Regions from separate parts of the Weizmannia sp. CD-2023 genome, predicted to be linked through region 1. Evidence: riboswitches for the same ligand, from Rfam matches in the RefSeq annotation. Region 1 holds a riboswitch; the other holds the start of a gene.

Region 1 (7,332 bases):
GTCTGTGGAACAGTTTCCAGAACTTTTTTCTTGTCGATTGTTGACATGCCATTGCCTCCTTGTAAAAATCACATATTGGCATAATTTGTGAAATTAACTGAAAAATAAGTGCTGGTTTTTTCGGGGAATGAATGCGATAGATAAAATATTAACGTAAAATGAGAAAAAAATAAAGATTAATTTTTTGGCAAATTTGTGTGCGTCATTGTTAAAAAAGGCTGGAATCCGCATGAAATAAAGGATTCTGAGCTAGGAAAATATTTAAAATGAATTTTTTTCCTAGATAAAGGAAACGTTTTCATAAATTAAAATAAAGGTAAATTTCATATAATTTATGTTAAAAGTAAGTTTCTGATGAAAGTAAAAACCTGCGGCAGCCACCGCAGGTTTTTCCGTTAGGATTCCCGGTTAAAATCGCATTCCTGTAAAGAAACGACTTTTGTCTTTTTCACAAATTTATAAATGAGCCATACGGCAATAAAGATGGGCAGGCCGATATACGAGACAAACACGCTTTCCCACTTAATATGGTCTCCCAGAAATGCCTGGTAGTTTTGCCCGAGAATGACGACCGTACAAACGGCAAACGCAAATAGCGGTCCGAATGGGAACCATCTCGAACGGTAAGGCAGGTCGCTCAACGCTTTGCCTTGCGCCACATATGCACGGCGGAACCGGTAATGGCTGATGGCAATCCCGAGCCAGGCGATAAAGCCGGATAAGCCGGATGCGTTCAGGAGCCAGTTGTACACTGCCCCGTCACCGAAGAAAGATGCAAGGAAAGCCACCGTTCCGACAAGCGCAGTGACAATCAGTGCATTCACCGGTACCCCGCGTTTATTCAGTTTTCCGAGGAATTTCGGCGCTTTGCCGTCACGCGCCAGTTCCCAGAGCATTCGCGTTGACGCGTACATACCCGAGTTGCCGGCAGAAAGAACAGCCGTTAAAATAATCGCATTCATGACAGAAGCAGCAAAGGCAATGCCGGCACGCTGAAATACAATTGTGAACGGGCTCATCGTAATGTCGTCGGCGGTTAGTCTCGAATCCGTGAACGGAATCAGCAGGCCGATGACAAAAATCGCCAGAATATAGAAAAGCAAAATTCTCCAAAAAACAGATTTCACAGCATGCGGAATGGTTTTTTCCGGATCTTCACTTTCACCGGCCGCAACCCCGAGCAGTTCTGTTCCCTGGAACGAAAACCCGGCTGCCATAAAAATCCCGAGTACGGCCAGGAATCCGCCGTGGACCGGGCCGTCTGCAATCGTAAGGTTATGGAAGCCGATTGCTTTTCCACCCATAATCCCGAAAATCATCAGTGCGCCGACAATGATAAAGGCAATGACGGTCACGACTTTTATGATTGCAAACCAGTATTCTGCTTCCCCGAACCCTTTTACAGATAAATAATTTAATAAGAACATGATGAGAAGGCAGGCCGCACTCCACACGATCGAAGGCGTATGCGGGAACCAGAATTTCATGATAATGGTTGCTGCCGATAATTCGGCCGCAATCGTGATCGCCCAGTTATACCAATAGTTCCAGCCAAGCGCAAATCCAAGTGCCGGGTCAACAAATTTCGTCGCGTACGTGCTGAAGGTGCCTGCAACCGGCATGTAGGCGGCCATTTCCGCAAGACTTGTCATTAAAAAGTACACCATGACGCCTATTAAGGCATAAGCGAGAAGCGCCCCGCCCGGCCCCGCGCTGTGGATTGCCCCGCCGCTTGCCAGAAAAAGCCCGGTTCCGATTGATCCGCCGAGGGAAATCATGGTCAGGTGGCGGGATTTTAATTTTCGCTTTAGTTTTGTCACTTCACCCTTTTTCGTAACGGGAACCGCTCCAGCTGTAGTGCTTTGCCCATGATAGAAGTCATCCATCCTTGATACACTCCTTTTTATATAGGAAGGAGCAGGGAATAAACAAAAATGCCGCAGTCGTGGAGACGCGGCATCAAAGCGTATACCCTCCATCAACCTTCCGAAGATAGCTCAACACATATGCGAGGGGGAATCGCATATGTGACAGTTCTGTTCCTGTTCGGAAACAGCCCCAACATGGCACCGCGGGATCCGGCACCACATTTCGGCAGCTTTTCCTTTCAACCGGAGTCTTAAACTTTACCCGTGTCTCGTCCGATTTACTCATAAAAGCTGCGACCTCTACCTCACCGGATTTGATGAGGATTTTTTTATTCAATTTGATTTACATATTATTATAGTTATGTTTTTAGGGAAAATCAATAGAAAAGGCAGCAGAACGGGGTGGCAAAAATAGGTGTTATATAAAATGGATTTCAGTTTTTACGTCAAGCCCGGCGCCAGTTTGCATGATTGACTTTTTGCAGCAGGCAACAGCGCGGCCATATTTTATATGCGGGCTTATTTTTACAAACATCTGCCTCTCTGTAAGAAAACGCCCGAGTGGGATTGTTCGTTTTCATAAACCGGCTGGAAAGGAGGGGAGCCGAGACAGCAGGGGGACAGCCATGATTTGTGTTTTTTTCAAAAAAACCTTTACATCTGCCTGCTTTTTTGTATAATACATATGAAAGTAAACTTAAAGTTTAACAAAACAAAACTTCCTTGCCTTTGAGTTTACAAATGCTAAACAAAATGGAAGGTTTTATGATGGAGATCGGGAAAAAAATTAAAAACTTAAGGTTAAAAAAAGGACTCACCCAGGAGGAACTTGGAGAGCGTACGGATTTAAGCAAAGGCTATATTTCCCAGCTTGAGCGGGATTTAAGCTCCCCTTCGATTGACACGTTTTTTAATATATTGGAAGTACTCGGCTGCACGCCGAAAGAATTTTTTGATGAAGAAGAGCGTGAACAAAAGGTCGTATACGGGGAAGAAGACCAGACCGATTATCTCGATGAAGAGCGCGGTTATAAAATCCAGTGGCTCGTCCCGGAATCGAATGAAAAGGAAATGGAACCGATCCTGCTTACGCTTGAGGAAAAAGGGGAGTTTAAAACGTTTGAACCTTCTTTATCGGAAACCTTTGCCTATGTACTGGAAGGCCGGATTGCGGTGCGGCTTGGCAAACGCCTGTACCGTGCGAAAGCCGGAGAAGCCATTTATTATCATGCATCCGATGAGCATCAGATCCTGAATGACGCGGAAGGCCGGTCCAGGCTTGTACTGGTTGCCACGGAATCGTATCTGTAAGCTGAACATAGAAGAGGAGGACAGCAATGAACAGCGATATCATCATTCGTTTTGAACATGTCACAAAACAATACGACGATGACCCTGCTATTTTGGATGACGTCAGTTTTGAAATAGAACGCGGAAAATTTTACACTCTGCTCGGACCGTCGGGTTGCGGAAAAACAACGATTTTGCGCCTGATTGCGGGATTTATTGCGCCGACAAAAGGAAATATTTACATCAATGGAAAAATCGTGAATGACGTGCCAGCCAACCGGCGCCAGGTCAATACCGTTTTCCAGGATTATGCGCTATTTCCTCATTTAAATGTGTATGAAAACGTCGCATTTGGGCTGCGCATTAAAAAAATGAAGGCAGCTGTGATTGAACAAAAAGTAAAAGAAGCCTTGAAGTTTGTGAATCTGGAAGGCTATGAAAACCGGGAAATCAGCGAAATGTCAGGCGGGCAGCGGCAGCGTGTTGCGATTGCGCGCGCGATTGTCAATGAACCGGAAGTGATTTTGCTGGACGAACCGCTTTCCGCGCTTGATTTGAAGCTAAGGACAGAGATGCAGTATGAACTGCGTGAACTGCAGCGCCGCCTTGGCATTACGTTTATTTTTGTCACGCACGACCAGGAAGAAGCGCTTGCGATGAGCGATGAAATTTTTGTCATCAATAACGGGAAAATCCAGCAGAGCGGTACGCCGACCGATATTTACGATGAACCGATCAACCGCTTTGTCGCGGACTTTATCGGCGAGTCCAATATCCTTCCGGGAAAAATGATCAAGGATTTTGTTGTGGAATTTAACGGCCGTGCGTTCGAATGCGTTGACCGCGGCTTTCATCCGAACGAGCCGGTTGAAATTGTCATCCGCCCGGAAGATTTAGAAATCACGACACCGGAAAAAGGGAACTTGAAAGTGCGGGTGGATACGCAGCTGTTCCGCGGCGTCCATTATGAAATTTGTTGCTACGATGAAGAGGGAAATGAATGGCTTGTCCACTCGACAAAAAAAGCAAAAGTCGGGGATACGATCGGCCTTTATTTTGAACCGGAAGCGATCCACGTGATGAGATTCGGCGAAACAGAAGAGGAATTCGACCGGCGCCTGGAAGCGTACGATGAGGTCCGGCCATGAAAGTAAATGCACGCACTTTTTATCTCGTTCCGTATTTGCTGTGGATCCTTCTTTTTGTAATCGCGCCGATTTTGCTCATTCTCTATTATTCTTTTTTTGATATTGAAGGGCATTTGTCGCTTGTCAACTATGAAAAATTTTTTACGCCTGTTTATTTGAAAATGGCGCTGAGCTCTTTTTGGTATGCGTTTTTGATTACGGCGTTTACGCTTTTGATTTCGTATCCGACGGCCTATCTTTTGACAAGATCGCGGCATAAGCAGCTCTGGCTCTTATTAATCATTTTGCCGACATGGATCAATTTGTTGTTAAAAGCGTATGCGTTTCTTGGGATTTTCGGCACATTCGGCCCGGCCAACTCGTTTCTTGAATGGATGGGCATTGGGCAAAAGCAGATTTTATTTACAGACTTCAGCTTTTTGTTTGTGTCTACTTATATTTTTATCCCGTTTATGATTTTGCCGATTTATAACGCGCTTGAAGAACTGAACCCGGTCTTTATGGATGCGGCGCGCGATCTTGGCGCCTCGAAATGGACCACGTTCCGCCGCGTTGTGTTTCCGCTCACGCTGGACGGTGTCAAATCAGGGTGCCAGGCTGTCTTTATTCCGTCTCTGTCACTCTTTATGATTACGCGCCTGATTGCGGGAAACCGCGTCATTACGCTCGGTACGGCAATTGAGGAGCATTTCCTTGTCACACAGGATTGGGGCATGGGGTCTACGATCGCCGTCTTTTTGATCATTGCCATGGTCGTCATTATGATTGTGACTGGCAACCGGAAGTGAGGGATGAAGTTGAAAAAAAGATGGAAATGGTCAAACTTATATCTGATATTTGTGTTTATCGTCCTTTACGCACCGATCTTTTATTTAATGTATTATTCGTTCAACAAAGCAGGGAACATGCATGAATTTAGCGGTTTTACATGGGAATGGTACAAGGAAGTGTTCCAGGACACGCGCCTTATGATCATTGTCATCAACACGCTTGTGATTGCGCTACTCGCATCCGCGATTTCAACGGTGATCGGTGTGATGGGGGCGCTCGCGATCCGGTTTGTGAAAAGAAGAAGAACGAAAAATGCGCTGCTTTCGCTCAATAATGTGCTGATCGTAAGCCCTGACGTTATTATCGGTGCATCGTTCCTGATTTTATTTACGATTGCAGGGATCAAGCTCGGGTTTACATCCGTTCTCGTTTCGCACATCGCTTTTTGCATTCCGATTGTTGTGCTGATGGTGCTGCCGAAACTGCAGGAAATGAGCCCGACTTTGATTGATGCGGCGCGCGACCTTGGGGCAAGCCAGTGGGATGTGTTGTCGAAGGTGATTCTCCCGTATATTACGCCCGGTATTTTTGCCGGTTTTTTCATGGCGCTCACGTATTCGCTCGATGATTTTGCCGTCACCTTTTTTGTCACCGGCAACGGCTATTCGACGCTTTCCGTTGAAATTTATTCGCGGGCACGCCAGGGGATTTCACTCACGATTAACGCGCTGTCAACGCTGCTCTTCTTCTTCTCTATTATCCTTGTGATCGGGTACTACCTCGTGAACCAGCGCCAGGCCCGTACGAACGGAATGGGGGTTAAAAGATGAAACAGCTGCTGCGTGTTTTTATTGCGATAATCGTTGTCGCCCTTGCCCTGCAATTTCTCGCTGGGCGCATGAACCAAACGGAAGGCTATGCAGGCGGAAATACGCTCACGATTTACAACTGGGGGGATTATATCGATCCCGCCTTGATTAAGAAATTTGAAAAGCAGACCGGCATCAAAGTCATTTATCAAACTTTCGATTCGAACGAAGCCATGATGACCAAAATTTCCCAGGGTGGTACAACGTTTGATGTTGCGGTTCCATCCGAGTATATGATCGAAAAGATGAAAAAGGAGAACTTGCTGATTCCGCTTGATCATTCGAAGCTGCCGAACTTGAAATATATCGATTCGCGCTTTATGGATTTGCCGTTTGACCCGAAAAATCAATACTCAGTGCCTTATTTCTGGGGGACGGTCGGGATTGTGTATAATTCAAGTATGCTCGGTGGCAAAAAAATTACAAGCTGGGACGACCTGTGGGATCCCGATTTGAAAAATCAGATTCTGCTTGTGGACGGCGCCCGCGAAGTGATGGGGATGGGGCTCAACAGCCTGCATTACTCGCTGAATGATACGAATGAAAAACATTTGCAGCAGGCAAAAGCAAAACTTGACCGGCTGATGCCGAATGTGAAAGCGATCGTCGGCGATGAAATCAAGATGCTACTGGCCAATGAAGAAGCTTCGCTCGGGGTTGTCTGGTCGGGGGATGCGGCTGAGATCATGTCAGAGAATAAAAAGCTGAACTATGTTGTGCCGAGCGAAGGCTCCAATCTCTGGTTCGACAACATGGTCATCCCGAAAACAGCGAAAAACGTGGATGGCGCCCTGAAGTTTATCAATTTTATGCTCGATCCGAAAAACGCCGCGCAAAACGCCGAGTATGTCGGTTATTCAACGCCGAACAAAGCGGCTCTGAAGATTTTGCCAAAATCGATTTCCGGCGACCGCCGTTTTTATCCGGATGCTGCACTCACAAAGAAACTGGAAGTATATAAAAACCTTGGCAAGAAAAAACTCGCCCGCTATAATGAGCTATTTTTGGAATTTAAAATGCATACCAAATAACGAAAGCCGTCCCGGATGCGCGGGGCGGCTTTCAAGTTGATCACGGGCGAAAATAACCGGCGGAATGTCTTTTGAAGCGGACACAGACATCACTCGGGTGGTGATTGAGATATTTTTTGGAGGTTTGAAAAGGCCAAAAGCGGCTTGGTTGGTGTTCGAAATGTCCTTTTGGGGGTTTGAAAAGGCCAAAAGCGGCTTGGTTGGTGTTCGAAATGTCTTTTTGGAGGTTACAAAAGGCCAAAAGTGGCTTGGGTAGTGGTCGAAATGTCTTTTTGGAGAGCTCAAAAAGACAAAAGGAACCCGGGCAGTGATCGAAATGTCCTTTTGGAGGGCTCAAAAGGACAAAAGGAATCCG
Region 2 (7,332 bases), on a different contig from region 1:
TGAGCATTCCGACCCTTGTTCTCATGAAAGATGGCAAACCGGTCGACAAAGTGATCGGTTACCAGCCGAAAGAAGCTTTGCAAGAATTAGTGAACAAACATTTATAATACAATAAATGCGCGGCTTCAAGCCGTGCGCAAATGCATTTTAAAATCCGGGCCGGCTGTGGTCCGGGTTTTTTACAGAACGCAGGATTTTGAGGTGAAGAGAAATTGAACGAGACGATCCGCAATAAACTTGCCCTCCTGCCCGCCCAACCCGGCTGCTATTTAATGAAAGACAGACAGGGGACCATCATTTATGTCGGGAAGGCCAAAATTTTAAAAAACCGTGTCCGCTCTTACTTTTCCGGTTCGCATGACGCAAAAACGCAGCGGCTTGTCAGCGAGATCGAAGACTTTGAGTATATTGTCACTTCTTCCAATATTGAAGCCCTTATTCTTGAAATTAATTTAATCAAAAAGCATGACCCGAAATACAACATCATGCTGAAAGATGATAAAACATACCCGTATATTAAGCTGACCCATGAACGCCACCCGCGTCTGATCACCACCCGGAAAGTGAAAAAAGATAAAGGCAAATATTTCGGCCCGTATCCAAACGTGCAGGCGGCCAATGAAACAAAAAAGCTGCTGGACCGGTTGTATCCTTTGCGGAAATGCACCAATATGCCGGACCGCGTCTGCCTTTATTACCATTTGGGCCAGTGTCTTGCGCCGTGCGTCAATGAGGTGAAAGAAGAAACATACAAAGAGATCACCGATCAAATTACCCGCTTTTTGAACGGGGGTTACACGGAAATCAAAAAAGAACTGGAAGAAAAAATGCATGAGGCTGCAGAAAAGCTTGAATTTGAGCGGGCAAAAGAATACCGTGACCAGATCGCCAATATTGAAATGACGATGGAAAAACAGAAAATTACAATGACGGATTTTACGGACCGCGACATTTTCGGCTACGCAGTGGATAAAGGCTGGATGTGCGTCCAGGTCTTTTTCATGCGCCAAGGAAAGCTGATCGAACGGGATGTCTCGCTATTTCCGTCTTACGATGAGCCGGAGGAGGAATTTTTGAGCTATTTGGGGCAGTTTTACGCCAAACCGGAACATATTAAGCCGAAAGAAGTGCTGATTACGGAAAAAGCAGACCGGGAACTGGCGGAACAACTGCTCGAAATCAAAGTGCTCCAGCCGAAAAAAGGCCAGAAACGGGAACTCGTGTTAATGGCCGAGAAGAACGCAAAGATTGCATTGAAGGAAAAATTCGCGTTGATTGAACGGGACGAGGAACGAACGATCAAAGCCGTTGAAAATCTTGGCGAAAAGCTCGGCATCTACACGCCGCACCGGATTGAAGCGTTCGATAATTCGAATATCCAGGGGACAAACCCGGTTTCGGCGATGGTCGTGTTTGTGGACGGTAAGCCGGCAAAAAAAGAATACCGCAAATATAAAATCAAAACAGTGGAAGGACCGGATGATTATGAATCGATGCGCGAAGTGATCCGCCGCCGTTACATCCGTGCCCTAAGGGAAAACTTGCCGCTTCCGGATCTCATCATTATTGACGGCGGAAAAGGGCAAATTGACGCGGCAAGGGATGTGCTTGAAAATGAGCTCGGGCTTGAGATCCCGATCGGCGGCCTGGCAAAGGATGAGAAGCACAATACATCGCAGCTTTTGTTCGGCAACCCGCTGGAAGTTGTGCCGCTCGGGCGGAACAGCCAGGAATTTTACCTGCTTCAGCGCATCCAAGATGAAGTGCACCGGTTTGCGATTACCTTCCACAGGGAATTGCGCGGAAAATCCGCTTTTCAATCGGCGCTTGACGATATTCCGGGCATCGGGCCGAAACGGAAAAAACAACTGCTTCGCCACTTTGGCTCCTTGAAGAAAATGAAACAAGCAAAGCTGGAAGAATTTGTGGAAGCGGGCATCCCGCGTCCCGTATCCGAAGCATTAATCAAAAAATTACAAGAATAACCTGGCAGGGTTTTTCTGTATATGGTATAATCATGATAATTTCATATGGCAAGCTTTGTTTCAGACTTTCGGGAGCGGTCATCCCGGCGTCCGGCAAAGCCGTTACATGATAGAGGCGCAAAACTTAAGAGTAAGGAACGGGAGAAGATTGGGCTTCCGGGATCGTTTCTGAAAGGAAGTTTTGCCGAAGTGAAAATGGTCTCAATGCCGTTTTTGCTGGTTCTGTACTGAAAAAGTCCGGAACTGTCAGGATGAAATGTCTTGGAGCGCTATCTCACAGGAATGACTGCGTACCCGCGTATGCAAAAGCGATGAGATATCCGTTCTCATTGCTTTTTTTAAATGGGCGCCAAGTTGCTTTGCTTTCACTCTGACAGCCTCATTTTACTTATAAACTGCAGAAGGTGGCGGAGTTATTGGGAATCATTGTTCAGAAATTCGGGGGAACTTCGGTTGGAAATGTGGAAAGGATCCGGAATACGGTCAACCGGATTATTGAAGAAAAGGAAAAGGGCCATGATGTTGTCGTCGTTGTTTCCGCGATGGGCAAAACAACGGACCAGCTTGTCGGGCTTGCAAATGAACTTTCTGCGTATCCTGCAAAACGCGAAATGGATATGCTGCTTTCAACCGGCGAACAGGTGACGATTTCGCTTGTCGCCATGGCACTGATCGATCAAGGCTACGATGCCGTTTCTTATACCGGATGGCAGGCCGGCATTATAACGGAACCCGTGCACGGAAACGCCCGGATCACGGAAATCCGGACTGAAAAAATCAAATCCCGTCTGGCAGCCGGGCAAATTGTAATCGTCGCCGGGTTTCAGGGCATCACCCCAGAAGGCGAAATTGCGACACTCGGTAGGGGCGGCTCAGATACAACGGCAGTGGCGCTTGCAGCAGCGCTTCATGCGGACCGCTGCCTGATCTACACGGATGTAACCGGCGTGTTTACGTCCGACCCGCGCTATATTCCGAATGCCCGGAAGCTTAAGGCTGTATCCTATGATGAGATGCTTGAACTGGCGAGTCTCGGGGCGGGCGTTTTGCATGCAAGGGCAGTGGAGTTTGCCAAAAATGCGGCTGTGCCGCTGATCGTTTGTTCGAGCCTTGAAAGGGAGGAAGGCACGTTAATAGAGGAGGAAGTTTCGGTGGAAAAAAACTTAATTGTCCGCGGCGTTGCATTTGAAGATGGCATTACAAGGGTGACCATTTTCGGACTGGAAAACGGCTTCCGCAATTTGCCGGATATTTTTACGACACTGGCGGAACACCATATTGATGTCGATATCATTATCCAGAACCAGACAGCGGACCATAAAACGTATTTATCTTTTTCGATAAAAGATAAAGATCTGAAAGAAACGGCCGATCTTTTGGAAGCCGGGAAAGAAGCCCTCAGCATTGACCATTTTGAAACGGAAACCGGCCTCGCAAAAGTGTCCATCATCGGTTCGGGCATGGTTTCCAACCCGGGCGTTGCGGCAAAAATGTTCCAGGTGCTGGCAGACCACGGCATTGCCATTAAAATGATCAGCACGTCCGAAATCAAAGTGTCCACCGTTGTCGATGCAAAAGAAATGGTCCGGGCCGCCCGGTGCCTGCACGAAGCATTTGAACTGGATGCAGTGGAGCAAAATATATGAAAATATGAAAAAGCAGGGGAGCCCCTGCTTTTTCATATTGATTCCCCGGCCGGGTCTTTCGCATCCCACTGCACGGTGATCCGGACTTTTTTTGCTTTTTTTGCAACTTCCTCAACAGCTTCCGTGATCAGTTTTTTCTGCATCTGGTACTGCTCGGCTAAAAAACCGGCTTCAAGCTTGAATGTCGGCTCTTGACCTGCGCCCATATCCAGCTGCCGTTCAATCATCGGCCCGGATAACTCAAATTCGATATGATATTTCTCTTCTTTTTTGATCGATAACGTTCCCCAGCCGGCTTCTTTGAAAAAAGAAACCATTTCTTCATAGGTAAGCAGCTGGAATTTTCTTGCCAAATGTTTTCCGGCCCAGTATAGAATATCCGGTGTTTCCTTGCCGAGTATATCCGGAATTAATATATTACGCAACAGCTCATATCCGAATGCGGGCACCATTAGCTGTTCCGCAACGGTTTGTTCATTTCCGCCAGAAGATTTCACGCAATTCCCCTCTTTCTATATGCTATATTATATACAAAATAAAACCGGACTTAAAAGCATTTTTTGAGTGTACACAAAAATAATGGGAACTTTTTTTCGCCGGCTTCCGCGTCACATGGGGAAATTATGCCGGTTGCGGTAAAATCCGATGAAAAAAGACAAGCCTTGGATAAAAATTCCTTTTTTATGCAAAAGCATATGGCAAAAGAGCTATACTGAAAAAATTTTAAAAAATGGGAGAAAGACTGACAAATATGACAAATAAACGGTATTTTCAGCGCAAATTCGTGAATGCGTTTCCTTGACGCGCCCATTTGTCGGGAGTACAATAAAACTGTCACATAATTGTTATAAAATATTTATGCGGGAGGAAGCAATGCAAAATTTGTCTTCTTTGCATAAATTCACACTACAAAGGGGGATACAATGTGGCTGGAAATCGAGAGTTTTATAACCGCAAACTGCATTCTTTGCTGGGTGTTATACCCATCGGCTTATTTTTAGTCATCCACTTGACCGTGAACCACTATGCGGTAAACGGTGCTGCTGCCTTCAATAAAGCAGCCGGTTTTATGGAAAACCTGCCGTTTCTGCTTTTTGTGGAAGTAGTGTTCATTTATTTGCCGCTTTTGTTCCATGCAATTTACGGCTTATATATTTCGTTTACGGCATCGAGCAATGTCGGCACGATGGGCTACTTCCGGAACTGGATGTACCTTTTGCAAAGAATCAGCGGTGTGTTGGTCCTGATCTTTCTCGTATTTCACATCTATGAAACACGCATTCAAATGGCGTTTGGCAAGGAATTGAACTTTGATCTGATGGCAAATCTATTAGCAAATCGTTGGATGCTCGCCTGGTACATAATTGGGACAGTGGCTGCCGTTTTCCACTTTGCCAACGGTCTCTGGTCGTTCCTGGTCAGCTGGGGCATTACACAGTCACGCCGGTCACAGCAAATTTCCACATATGTGATGGTTGTGGTCTTTGTGCTGCTTTCTGTTGTCGGCGTCAGGGCTTTATTAGCATTTGCATAATGAAAAGATTCGAAAAATAGCAGTTTACTGGTTTGTAAGAGGCATCAAGTATGAAGAGGGAGTGAATCAAGTTGGCTAATGGCAAAATCATTGTTGTCGGCGGAGGGCTTGCCGGTTTGATGGCGACTGTAAAAATTGCAGAAGCAGGCCGGCAGGTTGATCTGTTTTCGCTAGTGCCGGTAAAAAGGTCGCACTCTGTTTGCGCACAGGGCGGCATTAACGGCGCTGTCAATACAAAAGGGGAAGGGGATTCGCCATGGATCCACTTTGACGATACGGTATACGGGGGCGACTTCCTTGCCAACCAGCCGCCGGTAAAAGCGATGTGCGAAGCGGCGCCGGGGATTATCCACCTGTTTGACCGGATGGGCGTCATGTTCAACCGCACGCCGGAAGGGCTTTTGGACTTCAGGCGTTTCGGCGGCACCCAGCACCACCGGACAGCATTTGCAGGCGCAACAACCGGTCAGCAGCTTTTATACGCATTGGATGAACAGGTAAGGCGCCATGAAGTGAACGGGCTTGTCACGAAATACGAAGGCTGGGAATTTCTTGGCATTATCAAAGACGATGAAGGCATTTGCCGCGGCATCGTTTCGCAAAACCTGACAACAATGGAAATCAAAGCTTTTCCTGCGGATGCCGTCATTATGGCATCGGGCGGCCTTGGCATTATTTTCGGGAAATCAACCAACTCGATGATCAATACCGGCTCGGCGGCTTCCATTGTATACCAGCAAGGCGCAACGTATGCGAACGGCGAATTTATCCAAATTCACCCGACTGCCATCCCGGGCGATGACAAACTGCGGCTGATGAGTGAATCCGCACGTGGGGAAGGCGGGCGCATCTGGACGTACAAAGACGGCAAACCGTGGTATTTCCTGGAAGAAAAATATCCGGCATACGGGAACCTCGTGCCGCGCGACATTGCAACCCGTGAAATTTTCCATGTCTGCGTGGACTTGAAACTCGGCATTAACGGCGAGAACATGGTTTATCTCGATTTGTCGCACAAAGACCCGCATGAACTGGACGTAAAACTGGGCGGGATTATTGAAATCTATGAAAAATTCGTCGGCGATGACCCGCATAAAGTGCCGATGAAAGTGTTCCCGGCCGTCCACTATTCCATGGGCGGATTATGGGTGGACTATAAACAGCATACGAGCATTCCGGGGCTGTTCGCAGCAGGCGAATGCGACTACTCGATGCACGGCGCGAACCGCTTAGGGGCAAACTCCCTGCTTTCTGCCATTTACGGCGGGATGGTAGCCGGCCCTGAAGCTGTCAACTACATCGACGGGCTTGAAAAGAGCACGGATGCACTGCCGTCAACCGTCTTTGAACGTGCTGTCCAAGAACAGGAGAAAAAATGGAACGATATTTTGTCGCTTGACGGAACCGAAAATGCCTATGTGCTGCATAAAGAACTGGGCGAATGGATGACAGACAATGTGACGGTTGTCCGTTACAATGACCGTCTGAAGAAAACGGACGAAAAGATTCAGGAATTAATGGAAAGATGGAAAAATATTAATGTTGTAGATACATCGAAATGGAGCAACCAGGCGGCTTCGTTTACACGGCAGCTGTATAACATGCTGCAGCTGGCGCGCGTCATCACGATCGGCGCTCTGAACCGCAATGAAAGCCGCGGTGCCCACTATAAACCTGATTTTCCGGACCGCAACGACGAAGAATGGCTGAAAACGACGATGGCAAATTATGACCCTGTGAACAATGAACCGGTCTTCAGCTATGAAGATGTAGATGTATCGCTGATCAAACCGCGCGTACGCGACTACACGAAGAAGCACTGATTCGGATCGGGCAAAAACGGATTTTTTCCGGCTTTTGCCCGGGTGATTTCATAAGGAAAGAGGAGAATAAGGATGGGTGAACAAAAAACCGTTACATTTATCATACAACGCCAGGATAATCCGGAATCAGAACCATATGACGAAACGTTTGAAGTTCCGTACCGGCCGAATATGAATGTCATTTCGGCCCTGATGGAAATCCGCCGGAATCCGGTCAATGCCAAAGGGGAAAAAACAACACCTGTTGTTTGGGAAATGAACTGTTTGGAAGAAGTTTGCGGTGCCTGTTCCATGGTGATTAACGGCAAACCACGCCAGGCTTGTTCAGCGCTTGTGGACAAACT

The links. Region 1 has a riboswitch for lysine ahead of P9687_RS13570 (amino acid permease). Riboswitches for the same ligand answer to the same signal wherever they lie in the genome.
Region 2: another riboswitch for lysine. It lies ahead of P9687_RS12170 (aspartate kinase); the one in region 1 lies ahead of P9687_RS13570 (amino acid permease).

The regions. Positions count from the first base shown of each region.
Region 1 is NZ_JARTJQ010000087.1:51,971-59,302, reverse strand. Features, by position in the region: gene P9687_RS13575 (peptide MFS transporter) at 1-47, opposite strand, end outside; gene P9687_RS13570 (amino acid permease) at 396-1,886, opposite strand; lysine riboswitch at 1,986-2,179, opposite strand; gene P9687_RS13565 (helix-turn-helix domain-containing protein) at 2,637-3,179, shown strand; gene P9687_RS13560 (ABC transporter ATP-binding protein) at 3,206-4,306, shown strand; gene P9687_RS13555 (ABC transporter permease) at 4,303-5,094, shown strand; gene P9687_RS13550 (ABC transporter permease) at 5,098-5,907, shown strand; gene P9687_RS13545 (ABC transporter substrate-binding protein) at 5,904-6,977, shown strand.
Region 2 is NZ_JARTJQ010000082.1:12,191-19,522, forward strand. Features, by position in the region: gene trxA (thioredoxin) at 1-107, shown strand, start outside; gene uvrC (excinuclease ABC subunit UvrC) at 213-1,985, shown strand; lysine riboswitch at 2,088-2,265, shown strand; gene P9687_RS12170 (aspartate kinase) at 2,402-3,631, shown strand; gene P9687_RS12175 (YslB family protein) at 3,664-4,128, opposite strand; gene P9687_RS12180 (succinate dehydrogenase cytochrome b558 subunit) at 4,557-5,165, shown strand; gene sdhA (succinate dehydrogenase flavoprotein subunit) at 5,237-6,988, shown strand; gene sdhB (succinate dehydrogenase iron-sulfur subunit) at 7,061-7,332, shown strand, end outside.